DNA from 2 places in the Rhodoferax sp. P1_F3 genome. Region 2 is predicted to be linked to the other one. Evidence: predicted binding sites of a transcription regulator. Region 2 holds the regulator's gene; the other holds the start of a gene.
What was found. The regulator FNR, encoded in region 2, switches genes on or off when oxygen is low (the NO sensors DNR and NnrR bind a similar motif). The targets are predictions, from matches to a motif close to TTGATNNNNATCAA.

Region 1: the regulator FNR is predicted to act here: its motif matches at 1,829-1,842, upstream of AC1DZ5_RS04435 (DUF2189 domain-containing protein).

What each region holds. Positions count from the first base shown of each region.
Region 1 covers NZ_JBFUBO010000002.1:374,542-377,942, forward strand. The annotation lists gene AC1DZ5_RS04420 (GGDEF domain-containing protein) at 1-106, shown strand, start outside; gene AC1DZ5_RS04425 (NnrU family protein) at 135-713, shown strand; gene AC1DZ5_RS04430 (DUF2788 domain-containing protein) at 728-937, opposite strand; gene AC1DZ5_RS04435 (DUF2189 domain-containing protein) at 937-1,779, opposite strand; gene AC1DZ5_RS04440 (glutaredoxin) at 1,886-2,251, shown strand; gene AC1DZ5_RS04445 (Spy/CpxP family protein refolding chaperone) at 2,263-2,754, opposite strand; gene AC1DZ5_RS04450 (recombination-associated protein RdgC) at 2,901-3,401, shown strand, end outside.
Region 2 covers NZ_JBFUBO010000006.1:262,749-266,149, forward strand. The annotation lists gene ccoG (cytochrome c oxidase accessory protein CcoG) at 1-622, shown strand, start outside; gene AC1DZ5_RS12035 (FixH family protein) at 633-914, shown strand; gene AC1DZ5_RS12040 (hypothetical protein) at 938-1,174, shown strand; gene fnr (fumarate/nitrate reduction transcriptional regulator Fnr) at 1,178-1,897, opposite strand; gene hemN (oxygen-independent coproporphyrinogen III oxidase) at 2,093-3,401, shown strand, end outside.

The DNA.
Region 1 (3,401 bases), on a different contig from region 2:
GGCGCAACTGGCTGCGGATGAAGAACCGGCCAACGCGATTCGCCGTGCCGACCAGGCCATGTACCTGGCCAAGCGCGCAGGCAAAAACCGGGTGCTGGGCGCCTAAAGCGCGACGGTGTAACCAAGGGGCTGTGATGGGTTATTTGTTACTGGGTTTGCTGGTGTTCTTGGGTGTGCACTCGGTGCGCATGGTGTCTGACAGCTGGCGCACCCAGGCATTGGCCCGCTGGGGCGAGGGCACTTACAAAGGCGTGTATTCCCTGTTGGCCGCCGCAGGCCTGGCGCTCATCGTTTGGGGATTCGGCGTGGCCCGCGAAACCCCGATGGTGCTGTGGACCCCGCCCGCGGGCATGCGGCATCTGGCGGCCCTGCTCACGCTGCTGGCCTTTGTTTTATTGGCGGCAGCCTATGTGCCTTCCAACGCCATCAAGGCACGTTTTCACCACCCCATGGTGCTAGCCGTTAAAGCCTGGGCGCTGGCGCACCTGTTGGCCAATGGCAACCTGGCGCATGTTGTGTTGTTTGGCGCCTTTCTGTTCTGGGCCGTGGTCAACTTCATCGCCTGCCGCCGGCGTGACCGGGCGTTGGGCACTGCGTACCCGGCAGGTACCGCATGGGGCACGGGCGTCACCGTGGTGGTGGGTGTGGCAGCCTGGGCTTTATTTGCCTTTGTGCTGCATGGTCTGCTGATTGGTATTCGCCCCATCGGCTGACCTATTGGGAGGTTCTAGCGGGTCAGCACCCACTGGATGACGAACTTGGCGGCAAAGCCCACCATGCCAAAGGCCAGCCCCAAAAACAGCACAAAGGTGCCGAATTTGCCTGCCTTGGATTCCCACGCCAGCTGCCCAATGATGAACAGCATGTAGAGCATAAAACCGCCCACCCCAAAGGTGAGGCCAAAGCTGGCGATTTGCTCTTCGGTAAAGCCAAACATCAGCGGTGTCCGGGGCGGACGTAGGGAGCGGAATAGCCTTCTCTGGCAGGCAATGCTGAGGCGTCCACCAGCTCGCGGTAGGCATGCCAGCTGGCATGGCCCAGCATGGGTATTACCGGAATCAAGCCCAGCAACAGCGACCCCAGCCCCAACAAGGTGAACCCCATGATGAGGGCTGCCCACAGGGCCATGGGCACAGGGTTGGCCAGGACCGTTCGCCAACTGGTCAACACTGCTTGCATCAACGTGACACGGCGGTCCAGCAGCAGGGGCATGGAGACCACACTGGAGGCAAACAGGGGTGCTGCCAGCACCCCACCCAGTGCCAACCACAGCTCAAACAGCCAGCTGTCGGGCGCCAGCACGACGTGGTGTACAAACTCCAGGGGTGTATTCACTGGCACAGGGGCCAGCAGGGTGATCAGCGCGGCAGAGGTGAGTACCCAGCCAGTGGCAGCGAGGGCCAGCAGTGCGCCAAATTGCACCATGCACCAGTAGTCGTTGCCCCATTTGTTGAAATGGCTGTCCTGCCAGTTCAGCCAGGTCTTGGCCACTACCTGCCAGTCTGCAGTTTCCTTGCGCTCCAGCGCGCGGCTCAGGGCATACAGGCTGGTGGCCAGCACGGGTGCCACCACCAGAAAACCGGAGAGGGCGCCGGCCAGCAGCCAAAAACGGTGGTGTGCCACCGCCACAATGGCGGCTCCGAATGCGGCCAGCACCAAGCCATGGGCAAAACTCACCCAACCCGCACGCAGCATGTCATGCCACGCCAGCCCCAACCACATTAGGGGGCGCATCAGGGTGATGGTGCGGATGGGTGGGGGTGAAAATGGGGTGGTCATGGTGGTGAACCCATGCTATCCAGTCTAGACCCGGAGCAGCCCCTAAATTTTGATGGAGATCAAGGGCCCACCGCATAATAAAAAGCTAACCCTTTGAGGATTGCTTATGCCCCGCCCCGTTCTGGATGAATCCCACATCCACCCCGCCATCCGTGAACGCATTGCCGGGCACCACCAGGACATTGTTCAAGAAGTGCAGGCCGCGGTCGCTGCGCATGCGGTGGTGGTGGTTGGCATGGGGCTGAACCCCATGCCCAAGAAAGCGCGTGCGGCGCTGGACGCGGCCGGTGTGGCCTACACCTACCTGGAATACGGCAACTACCTCAACACATGGCGCCGTCGTACGGCACTGAAACTGTGGACCGGCTGGCCCACATTTCCCATGGTGTTTGTCAAAGGCACGCTGGTAGGTGGTGCCACCGACGTGCAGGCTCTGATTGCCAGCGGCGAACTCAAGACGCTGCTCGCCTGACTGACTTGAGCTTATTTGCGCTCACCACCGCCCCGGTGGCCGCCCATGCGGGCGTGCTCTTCGTCAAACAGTTTTTTCTGCTCGGGGCTTAGCACGGCGTAGAACGTCTTGGTCGCTTCGTCGCGCTTGTCCATTTGGACTTGCATGTCGGCCATGTGCTGGGTGCGCAGGGCGCGGACTTTGTCCAGGCGCTCGGGCGTGCTCAGCTTGTCCAGCTCGGCGCGGTCGGGGCGTTGCTGGGCGCCACGGGCTGGCGGCTTCATGGCGGCGGTGAAAGTGGTCCAGGCGCCTTCTTGTGCAGCTGTGATCTTCAGCTTCGTTTTGAGTTCAGCCACACGTTTGGCGTGCATTTCTTCCATCTTGGCAGGGTCCATGCGCTGGTGGTGTTCCATGCGGGGCTTGCCATCGGCGGCGGCATCGGGGGTCGGCTTTTGCGCCATCACCGAAAAGCCTGCACCAGCCAACAGACTGGCAACGACGAGAGATTTGAAAACAGGTTTCATGGGGTGTTCCTTTGGTCATCTGCCTGCAGCGGGTATCGCATCAGGTTGAAAGCAAGTGTGCGAGGGCTGTGTATCCGCCCCATTGCGCCGCCATGTGGGTTTGTAAAGTTGCGTGAAAATGCAGGGTCTATAGAAATGGGTCAAAAGTGTTCAAAAACATGATGGTGTACCGCCTGGTGTCGGCATGGTCGACAACGCAGGCGCAGTTGGAAGAGGCGCTGGATGGCGCGCGGTTTGTGGAATGTGGCGCCAGCCAAGAGAAATCGGTGGGCTGGACCGAACCCCGGGGCCAGGCCCACGGCCCCTTGGTGGAGATCGTGGGCGGCCAGTGGCTGCTCAAGCTCGTGATCGAGGTCAAGAGCGTGCCCGGCTCGGTGGTCAAGCGCAAGGTGCAGGAACAACTGCAGCAAATCGAGGCCACCACGGGCCGCAAGCCCGGCAAAAAAGAGGCGCGCGAAATCCGCGACGACGCACGCCTGGCCCTGTTGCCCATGGCGTTTACCAAGCAGTCCAGTGTGCAGGTGTGGATAGACCCCAAGGCCGGACGCCTGGTGCTGGACGCTGGCAGCCAGGCCAAGGCCGACGAGGTGATGACGGCGCTGATCAAGGCGGTGGATGGGCTGGCCGTGCAGCTCATCAACACCCAA
Region 2 (3,401 bases):
CTGTGTGGACTGCAGTCTGTGCGTTCAGGTGTGCCCCACGGGCATCGACATCCGCAAGGGGCTGCAATACGAATGCATAGGCTGTGGTGCCTGCGCCGATGTGTGCGATACGGTCATGGACAAGATGGGCTACCCCCGGGGGTTGGTGAAATATTCCACCCAAAACGCTGTGAGCCAGCATTGGACCCCGGCCCAGACCTTGCGCCATGTGCTTCGCCCGCGCGTGCTGGTGTACACCGGAATTTTGGGGGCAGTGGTGGTGGCCATGCTGGTGAGTTTGTACCTGCGGCCCGCCTTCAAGGTGGATGTAGAGCGGGACCGCGGTGCGCTGGCCCGCATCGCTCCTGGTGGTCGTATTGAAAATGTGTTCCGTCTGCAAGTGATGAACGCCGCTGAAACCCAACAGCGCTTTGCAATCGCGGTGGAAGGGCTGCCCGGGCTGGCGGTGGCGTCTGAGCCCGCGATTGAGATTGACGCCACCCAGTCGCGCTGGGTTGCCGTGCGCGTGCAACTGCCTTATGAAGGTGCTGCGGCTGGCTCGCACCCCTTCCATTTCACGGTGACCGCAGAGCAGGGCGGTGCCCAGGTTACCGAAAAATCCGTGTTTATTGTTCCCCGTTAAGGAGATTTTTATGTCCGATTCCGCAACAATTGATTCGCGCCCCTGGTGGCAATTTGGTCATGTGTGGCTGGTGGTGTCTGGGCCATTGACCGTGGTGATCGCGAGCTTCTTCACCTTCTACCTTGCGGCGGTGGGAACCGACCCACTGGTCGATGAGAACTACTACCAAAAGGGCGTGGAGATCAACCGTACCTTGTCGGATGCTCCGCAAAGTCTGGCGCCTGCCATGCAGGCGCGTAACCATGCGGCGACTGGGGTGGTAGATCCCGTCATGGTGCCCAAAGCGCCCTGACCGGGGTGCGCGAAAGGAGTTCTATGCGCGGCAAATGGATGGCCATTGTCTGGCCGGCCTTTTTGATGGCTTGCGTGCTGGAGATACTGGTGTTCGCACTGATAGACCCACAGGATTTGCAGTGGCTGGGTCTTCCCCTGGAACTCTCACGCAAGGGCGTCTACACCTTGTTTTTTTTCACGTTCTGGGCCGTGACGTCGGTCTCCAGCATACTCACCGCGGTACTCAGCCTGAGTGCTGCCGAGATCAACGAAGAATAAAGATCAGCTGCAGATCTTGGGATTGACGATGTCCTTGAGTGCATCGGTGTTGAGAATGCGCACGTGGCGCTGCTTCACCTCCACAATGCCGTCGTCCACAAACTTGGAAAAGGTGCGGCTTACGGTCTCCAACTTCAGACCCAGGTAGCTGCCGATTTCCTCGCGTGTCATGCGCAAGACCAATTCCGACTGTGAAAAGCCCCGTGCATGCAGGCGCTGCACCAGGTTCAGCAAAAATGCCGCCAGACGCTCCTCGGCCCGCATGCTGCCCAGCAGCAACATGACCCCGTTCTCGCGCACGATCTCGCGGCTCATGATCTTGTGCACATGGCGCTGTAGCGCGTTTACTTCGCGTGAGAGTTCTTCAATGCGGTCAAACGGCATGACGCAGACCTCTGCATCTTCCAGCGCAACTGCATCGCAACTGTGGCGCTCGTTCACGATGCCATCCAGCCCAATGACTTCACCCGCCATTTGAAAGCCAGTCACCTGGTCGCGGCCATCTTCCGAGGCCACGCAGGTTTTGAAGAAGCCGGTGCGAATGGCGTACAGGCTGGTAAAGCGCTCTCCACTGCGAAACAGGGTGTCGCCGCGTTTGACCTTGCGCCGGCTGGCCACCACGTCGTCAATGCGGTCCAGCTCGCTGGGGCTCAGGCCCAAGGGCATGCACAGCTCGCGCAAATTGCAGTTGGAGCACGCCACTTTGATGGTCTGCGGGCTCAGAGGCGCCGTAGACACAGGCGTAATGGCGATCGGCGTTTGGGCCTCGCCTGGTTTTCCGGTCCGCATAGTTGTTTCAAACATGGTATTCCCCTGATGCAAGTCAATTATCCGCCTAGCCAAGCGCGGGCGGCTTGATTTGGATCAAGGTCACGCTTCGCGGTTTGCGTCACAGTTGCTGCGTTAGATGGAGCATTCATGAACGCTGTCGCCGAACCCACCTCTGTACCCGAAGGATTGTTGACCCGTTTTGACGTTTCAGGGCCGCGTTACACCTCGTACCCTACCGCAGACCGCTTTGTGGAGGCTTTTACGGCCGATGACTATGCGCAGGCACTGTCACAACGCCGTAGCGGGGCCGCGGCGCTGGCGCTGGCGCTGTCCCTGTATGTGCACATTCCGTTTTGCGAGTCGCTGTGCTACTACTGCGCCTGCAACAAAATCATCACCAAACACCATGACCGCGCCGCGCCCTATCTGCGCTACCTGAGCCGCGAGGTGGACCTGCATACGGCCCTCATTGGCCGCGGACAGGCTGTCAGCCAGTTGCATTTGGGCGGCGGCAGCCCTACTTTTTTGAATGATGACGAGCTGCGCGAGCTCATGGGCATGTTGCGGCGCAACTTCAATCTCGCACCTGGTGGCGAGTATTCCATCGAAGTGGACCCGCGCACGATTGACGCACGGCGCCTGGACACCCTGGCCGAACTGGGCTTCAACCGCCTGAGCTTTGGTGTGCAGGACTTTGACCCCACCGTGCAAAAGGCGGTGCACCGGGTGCAACCGGCCGAGCAGGTGTTTGCGTTGGTAGAGGCCGCCCGGGCCCGTGGCTTTGAGTCCATCAATGTTGATTTGATTTACGGCCTGCCGCAGCAAAGCCCCGAGTCGTTCGACCGCACGCTGGCGCAGGTCAACCAGCTGCGCCCCGACCGCATCGCCCTGTATGCCTACGCCCATTTGCCCGAGCGCTTCAAGCCTCAGCGGCGCATTGCCACCGTCACCTTGCCCAGCGCAGCCTCCAAGGTGTCCATGCTCTCGCGCTCGTTGGCGGCCTTCATGGGGGCGGGCTATGTCTATGTGGGCATGGACCACTTTGCCTTGCCCCAAGACGCGCTGGCCGTGGCCAAGCGGCAAGGGCGGCTGCACCGCAACTTTCAGGGCTACAGCACCCAGCCCGATTGCGACCTGATCGCACTGGGCGTGTCTGCCATTGGTCGCATTGGCGCTACCTACAGCCAAAACGCCAAGACGCTGGACGAGTACTACGACTACCTGGACCAGGGACGTTTCCCCGTGGTGCGCGGCTTGGCCGTGACGCGCGATGACTTGGTGCGCCGCGCTGTCATCATGGCGCTGATGTGCCAGGGCCAGCTGCAGTTCGAGTCCATCAATCTGGCCTTTCTGGTGGAGTTCAAAAGCTACTTTGCCGCCGAAATGAAAGCCCTGGAGACACTGGTAGAGCAGGGCCTGGTGACGGTGGATGCCAGCGGCATCCAGGTCACCGCAC